2 regions of the Pseudarthrobacter sp. fls2-241-R2A-168 genome follow, and region 2 is predicted to be linked to the other one. Evidence: riboswitches for the same ligand, from Rfam matches in the RefSeq annotation. Region 2 holds a riboswitch; the other holds the start of a gene.
What was found. A riboswitch is a leader RNA that binds a small molecule or an ion and turns the genes downstream of it on or off. The one in region 2 is predicted to bind glycine.

Region 1: it holds a riboswitch for glycine, as region 2 does, so the genes downstream of both, gcvP (aminomethyl-transferring glycine dehydrogenase) here and gcvP (aminomethyl-transferring glycine dehydrogenase) in region 2, are expected to answer to the same signal.

The regions. Positions count from the first base shown of each region.
Region 1 is NZ_JARVSG010000010.1:234,703-240,385, reverse strand. It holds gene QRN11_RS08135 (MFS transporter) at 1-1,484, opposite strand, end outside; gene QRN11_RS08130 (TetR/AcrR family transcriptional regulator) at 1,551-2,090, shown strand; glycine riboswitch at 2,185-2,283, shown strand; glycine riboswitch at 2,285-2,422, shown strand; gene gcvP (aminomethyl-transferring glycine dehydrogenase) at 2,461-5,388, shown strand; gene gcvT (glycine cleavage system aminomethyltransferase GcvT) at 5,393-5,683, shown strand, end outside.
Region 2 is NZ_JARVSG010000016.1:61,849-67,531, forward strand. It holds gene QRN11_RS11375 (SRPBCC family protein) at 1-66, shown strand, start outside; gene QRN11_RS11380 (ester cyclase) at 181-606, shown strand; gene QRN11_RS11385 (Na+/H+ antiporter) at 693-2,567, opposite strand; glycine riboswitch at 2,750-2,847, shown strand; glycine riboswitch at 2,849-2,956, shown strand; gene gcvP (aminomethyl-transferring glycine dehydrogenase) at 3,009-5,683, shown strand, end outside.

The DNA of each region.
Region 1 (5,683 bases), on a different contig from region 2:
GAGTCGAAGGCGGCGCCGGCAGCCTGCCGCAGGGCGTCGGCCATCGGAGCGGGAAGCCCCGCCGCCAGTTCCATGGCTCCGGCAAGGGTCTGCCCGGCGTGTGCAGCGCCCTGGCCGCTGGCGGCTTCGGCGATGCCGGCCGGTAGCCGCAGGTTGTGCTGGTAGGAGGCCGTGAGGATCGAGCCCAGCACCGCCGTGCCGAGCAGTGCACCAACTTCGTATCCGGTTTCGGAAATGGCCGACGCGGCTCCGGACTTCTCCGCCGGAACACTTCCGAGGATGAGGTCGTTGGAGATGGTCTCCGCCGTCCCCACTCCCAGCGCCAGGACCAGCAGGGCTGCCAGCAGGAGCACCGGGCCGTTCTCGTGGCTGCCGAATGCCACCAGGCTGTACCCGGCAGCGCTCATGGCGAGACCGGCGCCCACCACGAAGCCAGGGCGGATCTTCCGGACCAGCGGCACCACCGCGAGGCCCGCCACCACGGTGGCCACCAGGGCCGGAATCATGGCCACTCCTGCGGCCGAGGGGGACATGCCTTCAAGTAGTTGAAGGTGCTGGGCCAGGAAGAGGATAAAGCCGTTGAAGGAGAACAGGGCCAGGATGTTCGCCGTGATGGCCATGCTGAATACCCGGTTCCGGAACAGCGACATGTCCAGCAAGGGGCTGTCCAGCCGGTGTTGGCGGCGGACAAAGGCGGCGCCCATGGCCAGCCCGAAGGCGATGCTTCCCAGGGCCGCGGGGTTTGGTCCTTCGGTGGCGTACTCCTTGATGCCGTAGACCACCGGCACCATGGTCAACAGCGAAAGCAGGATGCTCGGCGCATCCACCCTGCCCGGGTTGGGGTCGCGGGACTCCGGAATAAACGCCGGGCCAAATGCCAGCAGCGGAAGCATGATGGGCACTGCCACCAGGAGGACTGCTCCCCACCAGAACTGTTCCACCAGCCAGCCGCCGAAGATCGGCCCCAGGGCGGCACCGCCGGAAAACCCGGCGGCCCAGATGGCGATGGCCAGCCGGCGGCGGTTGGGGTCCGGGAAGATGTTCCGGATCAAGGACAGCGTGGAGGGCATCAGCATGGCTCCGAAGAACCCCAGTGCGGCGCGGCCTGCGATCAGCCAGCCGGCGCTGGGAGCGAAAGCCGTTGCGGCTGACACTGCGGCGAAGCCGATGCTGCCGATGATCAGCAGCCGGCGCCGCCCGATCCGGTCACCCAGGCTGCCCATGGCAACCAGCAGCCCGGCCAGCACGAGCGGGTAGGCATCCACGATCCACAGCAGTTCGACGCCGGAGGTGTCCAGTGCCCGCGCTATCGCGGGCAGCGCGAACGTCAGTGCCGTGTTGTCGACGGCGACGAGGAGGACCGGGAACATCAGAAGCGCCAGCGCGAGCCAGTCGCGCCCCGCCCTCCGGGGTGAAACAGGTGCCTGACCCGCTGTGGCGTTCAGGCGGGTGTGGTTTTGCTGCGATGCGGAGGAAGCGGTCATCGTTTAACTATACCGTCCGGACGGTACAGTTAAGAAACCCGTTCCCGTCAATGCATGATTGGAACCATGGCCAGAAAACCCGTGGCGCGGGACGCAGTCCTCGATGCCTTTGAAGAACTCCTGATCGATGTGGGGGAGCGTGCCGCCACCCTGGACGCCGTGGCGAAGCGGGCAGGCGTCTCCAAGGGCGGGCTGCTGTACCACTTCCCCAACAAGGAAACGCTGATCGCGGCCACCCTTGAACGGCTGGACCGCCTGGCGGGGGAGGACCTTGACGCCATGGCGGCGGCACCGGAAGGGGCGGCCGCCTATTTCATCCGGTCATCGCTCTGGTCCGACACCCCCATGGACCGGTCCTTCGTCGCCGCCACGCGCCTGGCTGAAGTGGCCCACGAGGAAGCACGCCGCCGCTTCGCTGCGATCCAGCACCAGTGGCTGGAGCTCATCGGCAAGGATGTGGGCCCGGCCATGGCAAAAGCTGTCCTCTACATGGGGGACGGGCTGTACTTCAATGCCATGTGGGAGAGCGGGCCGTCCGGAAAGCCCGGAAGCCGGGAGGCGGATGTGAAGGAACTGCTGGCCGCCGTCGACCGGCTGCGGGGCTAGCCGTTCATTTGCCCGGGGGACGGCGGCGTAGGAGAATTGGTCCATGTGCCGGCCGTTCCGGCAGCCAGCAAAAACAACCTAATTGAATAGCCTTTGATCTGCGGCGGGAGAGTTCTGCCAGAAGGTACAAGCAGGCGCCGTAGGAGCAATACCTCCCCAGGAATCTCACAGGCCCATGTACCGCCGCGGCGAGGCACCTCTGGAAAGCAGCACGCTGTCCGCCCCGGGAAACCGTCCCGGTTCCTGGACTGCTGTGCTCACCGACGGTGCAAGCGGGACCGGCGCAAGCAGGGACCGCGGAAACTCTCAGGTCCAGTTACAGAGCGGGGAGGACCCGAATCGATGTGGCGTACCCTGCGCCGCCTTATGTATGGAGTTCCTCGTGACTGCTATTTCGGCCTCCGCCATTCCAGCCTCCGCCAATCCCGCCACTGCTCCGGCTGCCACCTTCGTTGACCGGCATATCGGCGCCCGCCGCCAGGCCGACGTCGACACCATGCTTAAAGCCGTCGGCTACGACACCGTGGACGCACTGGTTGATACCGCCGTGCCCAAGGACATCCGCCAGGATTCGGCACTGGCACTGGCCGGCGCCCTGAGCGAAGTCGAGGCGCTCGCTGAGCTGCGGCGGCTGGCGGCGAAGAACAAGACCGCTGTGCAGATGATCGGCCAGGGCTACTACGACACCGTGACCCCGCCGGTGATCCGCCGCAACATTCTTGAGGGCCCGGCCTGGTACACCGCTTACACGCCCTACCAGCCCGAGATATCCCAGGGCCGCCTCGAAGCACTGCTGAATTTCCAGTCCATGGTCGAGGACCTGGTGGGGCTGCCGATCGCCAATGCTTCCCTGCTGGACGAAGCCACCGCCGTCGCCGAGGCCGTGCTGATGATGCGCCGGGCCAACAAGAACGCAGCCGCCCGGGACGGCAAGACGGTGCTGGATGCGGACTGCCTGCCGCAGACTATCGCCATCGTCAAGGGCCGCGCCGAGGCGCTCGGCTTCGAGGTGGAGGTCGCCGACCTCGCCCAGGGACTACCCGACGGCGCCGTCAACGGCGTTGTCCTCCAGCAGCCCGGCGCCTCCGGCCGGGTCTTTGACCACACCGCGGTCATCGCCGAGGCGAAGGAACGCGGAGCCCTGGTGACTGTTGCCGCCGACCTCCTGGCCCTCACCCTCATTACGCCTCCCGGCGAGCAGGGCGCCGACATCGCCGTCGGCTCCGCCCAGCGTTTTGGCGTCCCGCTGTTCTACGGCGGCCCGCACGCCGCCTACATGGCGGTGCAGAAGGGCCTGGAACGCTCCATGCCCGGCCGCCTGGTGGGGGTTTCCAAGGACAACGCCGGAGTGCCCGCCTACCGTCTGGCCCTCCAGACCCGCGAACAGCACATCCGCCGTGAGAAGGCCACCTCCAACATCTGCACCGCCCAGGCGCTGCTGGCGATCGTTGCCTCGATGTACGCGGTGTACCACGGCCCGGAGGGCCTGAAGGCGATCGCCCGGTCCGCGCACACCCACGCCAAGACTCTCGCAGCGTCCCTCAAAGCCGCCGGCTTCGACGTGCTGCACACCAGCTTCTTCGACACCGTGACGGTCTCCGTCCCCGGGAAGGCCGCGGGCATCGTCGCCGCCGCCGAAGCCAAGGGCATCAACCTGCGCAGCATTGATGCGGACACGGTGGGCTTCTCCACCGATGAAACGACGACGGCGGCAATCGTCGACGGCGTCCTGGCCGCCTTTGGCGCCACCCAGGCAGAGGTGACGGACGGTTTCGCCCTGGACGCCGCCGTCGAACGTTCCTCCGACTTCCTGCAGCACCCGGTGTTCAACACCCACCGCTCGGAGACCCAGCTCCTGCGCTACATCCGGAAGCTTTCTGACCGGGACCTGGCGCTGGACCGCACCATGATCCCGCTGGGCTCCTGCACCATGAAGTTGAACGCCACCGCCGAGATGGAAGCCATTTCCTGGCCCGAGTTCGCTTCAATCCACCCGTTCGCCCCGGACTCCCAGACCGAGGGCTGGCGCGAACTCATTGCGGACCTGGAAGCACAGCTGACAGAGATCACCGGGTATGACCAGGTATCCATCCAGCCGAACGCCGGGTCGCAGGGCGAGCTCGCGGGCCTGTTGGCGATCCGCGGGTACCACCACTCCCGTGGTGATCAGCAGCGCAACATCTGCCTGATCCCGGCTTCCGCCCACGGCACCAACGCCGCTTCCGCTGTGCTCGCGGGCATGAAGGTTGTTGTCGTCGCTACTGCTGCCGACGGCACCATCGATCACGCCGACCTGTACGCCAAGATCGAGGCACACAAGGACGCCCTGTCCTGCATCATGATCACCTACCCGTCCACCCACGGTGTGTACGACGCCGACGTCCGCGAAGTCTGCGACGCCATCCACGCGGCCGGCGGCCAGGTGTACATCGACGGTGCCAACCTGAACGCCCTGGTGGGGCTGGCGCAGCCGGGCAAGTTCGGCGGCGACGTCTCGCACCTTAACCTGCACAAGACCTTCTGCATCCCGCACGGCGGCGGCGGACCCGGCGTCGGACCGGTTGCTGCCAAGGCACACCTCGCACCGTTTATGCCCGGCAACGCGGCCACGTGGACCGAAGGAAACGACGTGCCGATCTCCGCGTCCAAGTACGGCTCCGCGGGCGTGCTGCCCATCTCCTGGGCCTACGTGAAGCTGATGGGCGGACAGGGGCTCACCGAAGCCACCAAGTCCGCGCTGCTGGCAGCAAACTACGTCGCCGCCCGGCTGAATGACTTCTTCCCCGTCCTGTACACCGGTGAAGGGGGACTGGTAGCCCACGAGTGCATCCTGGACCTGCGCGAGCTGACCGCCAAGACCGGCGTCACCGCGGAGGACGTGGCCAAGCGCCTCATCGACTACGGCTTCCACGCTCCCACCCTGGCGTTCCCCGTGGCGGGCACCCTCATGGTGGAGCCCACGGAATCCGAGGATCTTGGCGAGATTGACCGCTTCATTGAGGCGATGATCTCCATCCGCGCCGAAATCGACCAGGTGGCGAACGGCGAGTTCTCCGTGGAGGACAGCCCGCTGCGCAACGCCCCGCACACGGCGGCCGCCGCCATCAGCAGCGACTGGGACCGCGCCTACCCGCGCGAACAGGCGGTGTTCCCGGTGAAGTCGCTTAAGCAGGACAAGTACTTCCCGCCGGTAGGCCGCATCGATGGTGCGGCTGGCGACCGCAACCTGGTCTGCTCCTGCCCGCCGCTGTCCGAGTTCGAGGATTCGACAAGCTCAACCACCGGCTTGGAAGGCTGAGCACATGAGTGAGAAGTACACGGCCCTCTATGAGGAGCACAAGAAGCTCGGTGCCTCCTTTACCGACTTCGGCGGCTGGCAGATGCCCCTGAAGTACAGCTCCGAGCTCGCCGAGCACCACGCCGTCCGCAAGAGCGCCGGGCTGTTCGACCTCTCCCACATGGGCGAGGTATGGGTCAGCGGGCCGGACGCCGGCGCCTTCCTGGACTACGCCCTGGTGGGAAAAATTTCCGCGATGCCCGTGGGCAAAGCCAAATACTCTTTGATCTGCAACGAGGACGGCGGCATCATCGAC
Region 2 (5,683 bases):
GGCATGGGCAACGGCTGGCCCGGACTGCTGGAACAGATTGACGGAGTCCTCGCCGGCGTCTCCTGACCTTCTACCGGAGTGCCGATAGGGGACTTAGAATTGCCCTCCACGGCACGCTTGTAACGGCGACACCTGATCCCATCCGAGCGCGAAACGCCGTGTACTAAGGGGAGGCCTGCCGTGGGAACTGACGACAATAAAGAGCTCGTGCGCCGCTTCTACGCCGAGATCGACGCCGGGAATATCGACGCGATGGATGACCTGGTGGCGGAAGATTATCTCGACCATCACCCGCCTTTTCCTGGACTGCCGGCAGGACGCGAAGGACTGAAGCAGGCCTTCCGCATCTTTCTTTCGGCTACGCCTGGCGTCCACGAGATTGAGGACCAGGTTGCAGAAGGGGACAAGGTGGTGACCAGGCTGACAGCTACCGGGCGGCATGTGGGCGAGCTTCCCGGACCGCTGCCTCCCACCGGCGCCCAGCTGAGGGAGACTGCAGTGGCCATCCATCGGATCCAGAATGGAAAGATCGTGGAGCACTGGTCTGACCGGGACGATCTTGGGCTGATGCAGCAGCTCGGCGTAATCCAATTGCCCGGGGCTTAGCCCATTGAAACTTCAGGTGACCGGACGACGGCGGGACCTTCCCGCCGTCGTCCCCTCACGGGAGCAGGCCGCACGTCAGCGGGCCATCACCCCAGCAGGTCGTCCTGATAGCACCAGCGCCAGTCCTCGCCCGGCTCGATGCTGCGCATGACAGGGTGCCCGGTAGCTTGGAAATGCCTTGACGCGTGCGTTCCGGGCGAGGAGTCGCAGCACCCCACTTGCCCGCAAGCCAGGCACATCCGCAGGTGCACAGTAGTGGTTCCTTCCCGCAGGCAGTCAGTGCAGAATGCGTTCCGCGGCGCCTCAAGGGGCCGGGCCTGCTCGAGGTGCCCGCATACACCGCCGGGCCTCGCGATGCCTTCGCCGCCGCCCTCGCCGGACGCATCCACCTCGTCCAGCGCCACGTCCAGCATCGATTCCTCAACATCCAGCCGCTCCAGGACATCGCTGAGGACCTCCTGCGCGTACTCGCCGCCGCGCCGCAGCTCCAGCACCTTGGCCCGTTCGGCCTCCAGCATGGCAAGCCGCAGCCGGGCATAACGCTCACTGGGGGTGGCTGTCTCCGCCGACGGCCGGCCCAGCCGTTCCCACGCCGCCAGCCCGCGCTCCTGCGTGCGCCGCTTCAGCATTGCCACCACCTCCGGCGGGTCGTCGTCCGTCCGCAATTCCTGCAGCCGGGTCACGCCGGCAGCGGTGGCGAGCTGCATCAGCGATGCCTTGTTCAACGCATCCTCGCGCTGGTCTGGGCCCTGGACCCGCAGCAGCCGGACCAGCGCCGGGAGGGTGAAGCCTTGCAGCGTCAGCGTGCCGCCCACCACCACAAGGGCAGCGAGGATCAGCACTGAACGGTGCTCCAGGTCCTCGGGCAGCACCAGCACCGCGGCGAGGGTGACCACCCCACGCATCCCGGCCCACGAGACGATCGCCGGGAACTGCCAGGGCGGCGACGGGTCGCTGCGCCGCACGGCAGGAATCAGGCGGGGGAGGTAGGTGGCCGGGAACACCCACACCGGCCGGAGTACCAGCACCGCCAGCAGGATCAGGGCGCAACCAGCCCAGATCCGGCCAGCACCCAGGGAATCGTCCTGGACGCCCTCGATGATGGTCCGGACCTGGAGCCCGATCAGCAGGAACACCGAGTTTTCCAGCAGGAACTGCACGGTGTTCCAGTTGCTGCGCTGGCTCAGCCGGGCGGCACCGTTGGGCATGGACGGCGCCTTTGTGCCCATCACCAAGCCAGTAACGACGACGGCGAGCACGCCGGAGGCGTGGATGGCCTCCGCCGGCAGGTACGCCACAAAGGGGGCGGCCAGGGACGTGGAAGTGTTGATCGCGACGTTCCGGATGCGTTTGCGCAGCATGGTCAGCACATAGGCCGCGGCCAGGCCCGCCACCAGACCGCCGCCCACGGCGAGCAGGAAGTCTCCGGCGATCCCGGCCGCGGACACGGACCCGGAGATGGCAGCGATCGCTGCCCGGAGGCAGATCAACGCGGTGGCGTCGTTGACCAGGGATTCACCTTCCAGGATGGTGACAATCCTGCGCGGCATCCCCACCTTCCGGGCGATGGATGTGGCAGCCACCGCATCCGGCGGCGCCAGCACCGCACCCAGGGCGATCGCTGCGGCCAGCGGAATCTCCGGAAACAGCCACCAGACCACCAGTCCCACCGTGATGGTCCCGAAGATGACATAGCCCACCGATAGCAGCCCGATGGCGCGGCGGTTGGAACCGAAATCGAACAGGGACGTCCGCAGCGCCGCGGCGTACAGCAGCGGCGGCAGCAGGCCCACGAGGACCAGCTCGGGGTTCAGTTCAATGTCCGGAACAAACGGGAGGAAGGAACCGATCACTCCCGCCAGCACCAGCAGCAGCGGCACCGAAATGTTCAGCTTCCGGCCCAGCGCACTTCCGGCGCACACCACCGCAACGAGAACCAGAAGTCCCAGGGCGATCTCCATTCGGCCATTGTCTCAGGCCCCGCCAAAGGGTGTCCCCGCCGGCGCCCCTAACGCGGAGGAGTCAGGACGACGGCGGGAGGTGCCGCCGTCGTCCGCCCGCCCGGCTGGGAGGCGCCGTTTTGCTTCCTGCCCCCGACTCCGGTAAGGTGTGAGCCGTGTCACCCACCAGTGGCACATGCTGATGATCTGCGGCGGGAGAGTCCTGCCGGTACGTTCTGCAGGCGCCGTAGGAGCAAATCCTCCCCAGGAATCTCTCAGGCCCACGTACCGCCGCGGCAAGGCAACTCTGGAAAGCAGTCCGGGCAACCGGGCTCACCGACGGTGCAAGCGGCGCCCTGCAAAACAGCAGGACAACGCAAAACTCTCAGGTCCAATACAGAGCGGGGAGGAACCCGAATCAACGTGGTGCTTCGGCACCACCTGAATTATGGAGTTCCTCTTATGACGGTTCAATCGTCCCCCACCACCTTCGCAGACCGCCATATCGGCGCGCGCCGCCAGTCCGACATCGACACCATGCTCAAGGCCGTCGGCTACGACACCCTCGATGGCCTCGTTGACAGCGCAGTCCCGGATTCTATCCGCCAGGACAAGCCGCTCACCCTCGAGAGCGCCCTCAGCGAAGTCGAGGTCCTCGCCGAGCTCCGTAAACTGGCCGGAAAAAACAAGATGGCCGTGCAGATGATCGGCCAGGGCTACTACGACACTGTGACCCCGCCGGTGATCCGCCGAAACATCCTCGAGGCCCCCGCCTGGTACACCGCCTACACCCCCTACCAGCCTGAAATCTCGCAGGGCCGGCTCGAGGCGCTGCTGAACTTCCAGACCATGGTGCAGGACCTCACCGCACTTCCCGTGGCCAACGCCTCCCTGCTGGACGAAGCCACCGCCGTGGCAGAGGCCGTGCTGCTGATGCGCCGGGCCAACAAGAACAAAACGGCCAAGGACGGCAAGACCGTCCTGGACGCCGACCTCCTCCCGCAGACCATCGCCATCGTGCTGGGCCGCGCCGAAGCTCTCGGCTTCGAGGTGGAAATCGCCGATCTTACGGACGGCCTGCCCGACGGCGATATCAATGGCCTGGTCCTCCAGCAGCCCGGCGTTTCCGGCCGCGTCTGGGACCAGACCGCCGTCATCGCCGAGGCCAAGGACCGCGGCGCGCTGGTTACCGTCGCCGCCGATCTCCTGGCCCTCACCCTGATCACGCCTCCGGGCGAGCAGGGCGCGGACATTGCCGTCGGCTCCACCCAGCGCTTCGGCGTGCCGTTGTTCTTTGGGGGACCGCACGCCGCGTACATGGCCGTCCGTGACGGCATGGAGCGCACGCTTCCGGGCCGCATCGTGGGTGTTTCCAAGGACAACGCCGGTGTCCCCGCCTACCGCCTGGCCCTGCAGACCCGCGAGCAGCACATCCGCCGCGAGAAGGCCACCTCAAACATCTGCACCGCGCAGGCGCTGCTGGCCATCGTCTCGTCCTTCTACGCCGTCTACCACGGCCCCGACGGACTGAAGGCGATCGCCGAAACCGTCCACAACAACGCCCGCGCCCTGGCCACCACACTGCAGATCGCCGGCCGCGAACTGGTATCCGACACCTTCTTCGACACCATCACTGTCCGCGTGCCCGGCAAGGCCGCCAAGGTGATCACCGCCGCCGAAGCCCGCGGCATCAACCTGCGCCTCATCGACGCGGACACAGTTGGCGTGTCCGTCGATGAAACCACGACGCCGGAGGTCCTCTCCGCGGTTGTTGTCGCCTTTGGTGCCGGTCCCATTGCGTCTGCCGAGGGTTTCGAGCTGCCGGCATCCGTGCAGCGCACCTCCACCTACCTGCAGCACCCGGTGTTCAACACCCACCGCTCCGAGACCCAGCTGCTGCGTTACATCCGCCGGCTCTCCGACCGGGACCTGGCGCTGGACCGCACCATGATCCCGCTGGGTTCCTGCACCATGAAGCTGAACGCCACCGCAGAGATGGAAGCCATCTCCTGGCCGGAATTTGCCTCGATCCACCCGTTCGCTCCGGACTCCCAGACGGTCGGCTGGCGTGAACTGATTTCCGTTTTGGAAGCAGACCTCGCCGAGATCACCGGTTACGACCAGGTGTCCATCCAGCCCAACGCCGGTTCCCAGGGCGAGCTCGCGGGCCTGCTCGCAATCCGCGGCTACCACCACTCCCGCGGCGAAGCGCAGCGCAACGTCTGCCTCATCCCGGCATCGGCGCATGGCACCAACGCCGCCTCCGCCGTCCTGGCCGGCATGAAGGTTGTTGTCGTCGCTACTGCTGCCGACGGCACCATTGACCACGCGGACCTGCAGGCCAAGATCGAGGCCCACAAGGACGTCCTCTCGGCCATCATGATCACCTACCCGTCCACCCACGGTGTGTACGATTCCGACGTCCGCGAGGTTTGCGATGCGATCCACGCGGCCGGCGGCCAGGTGTACGTTGACGGCGCGAACCTGAACGCCCTCGTCGGGTTGGCGCAGCCGGGCAAGTTCGGCGGCGACGTCTCGCACCTGAACCTGCACAAGACGTTCTGCATCCCGCACGGCGGTGGAGGACCCGGCGTCGGACCTGTTGCTGCCAAGGCGCACTTGGCACCGTTTATGCCGGGGGATGCGAACAACGGTTCTTCCGAAAACGCCGCGGCTGGTCACGGCGTCGCGATTTCCGCTTCCCGCTTCGGTTCCGCCGGTGTGCTGCCCATTTCCTGGGCGTACGTGAAGCTGATGGGCGGCCAAGGCCTCACCGAGGCCACCAAGTCCGCGCTGCTCGCTGCGAACTATGTTGCCGCCCGGCTGGACGAGCACTTCCCGGTCCTCTACACCGGTGAAAGCGGCCTCGTGGCGCACGAGTGCATCCTGGACCTGCGCGACCTGACGGCCAAGACCGGCGTCACGGCCGAGGACGTGGCCAAGCGCCTCATCGACTTCGGTTTCCATGCACCCACGCTGTCCTTCCCGGTGGCCGGCACGCTGATGGTGGAGCCCACCGAGTCCGAGGACCTCGCGGAGATCGACCGCTTCATCGAAGCCATGATCATCATCCGCAATGAAATCGACCAGGTGGCCGCCGGCGACTTCCCGGTGGAGAACTCACCGCTGCGCAACGC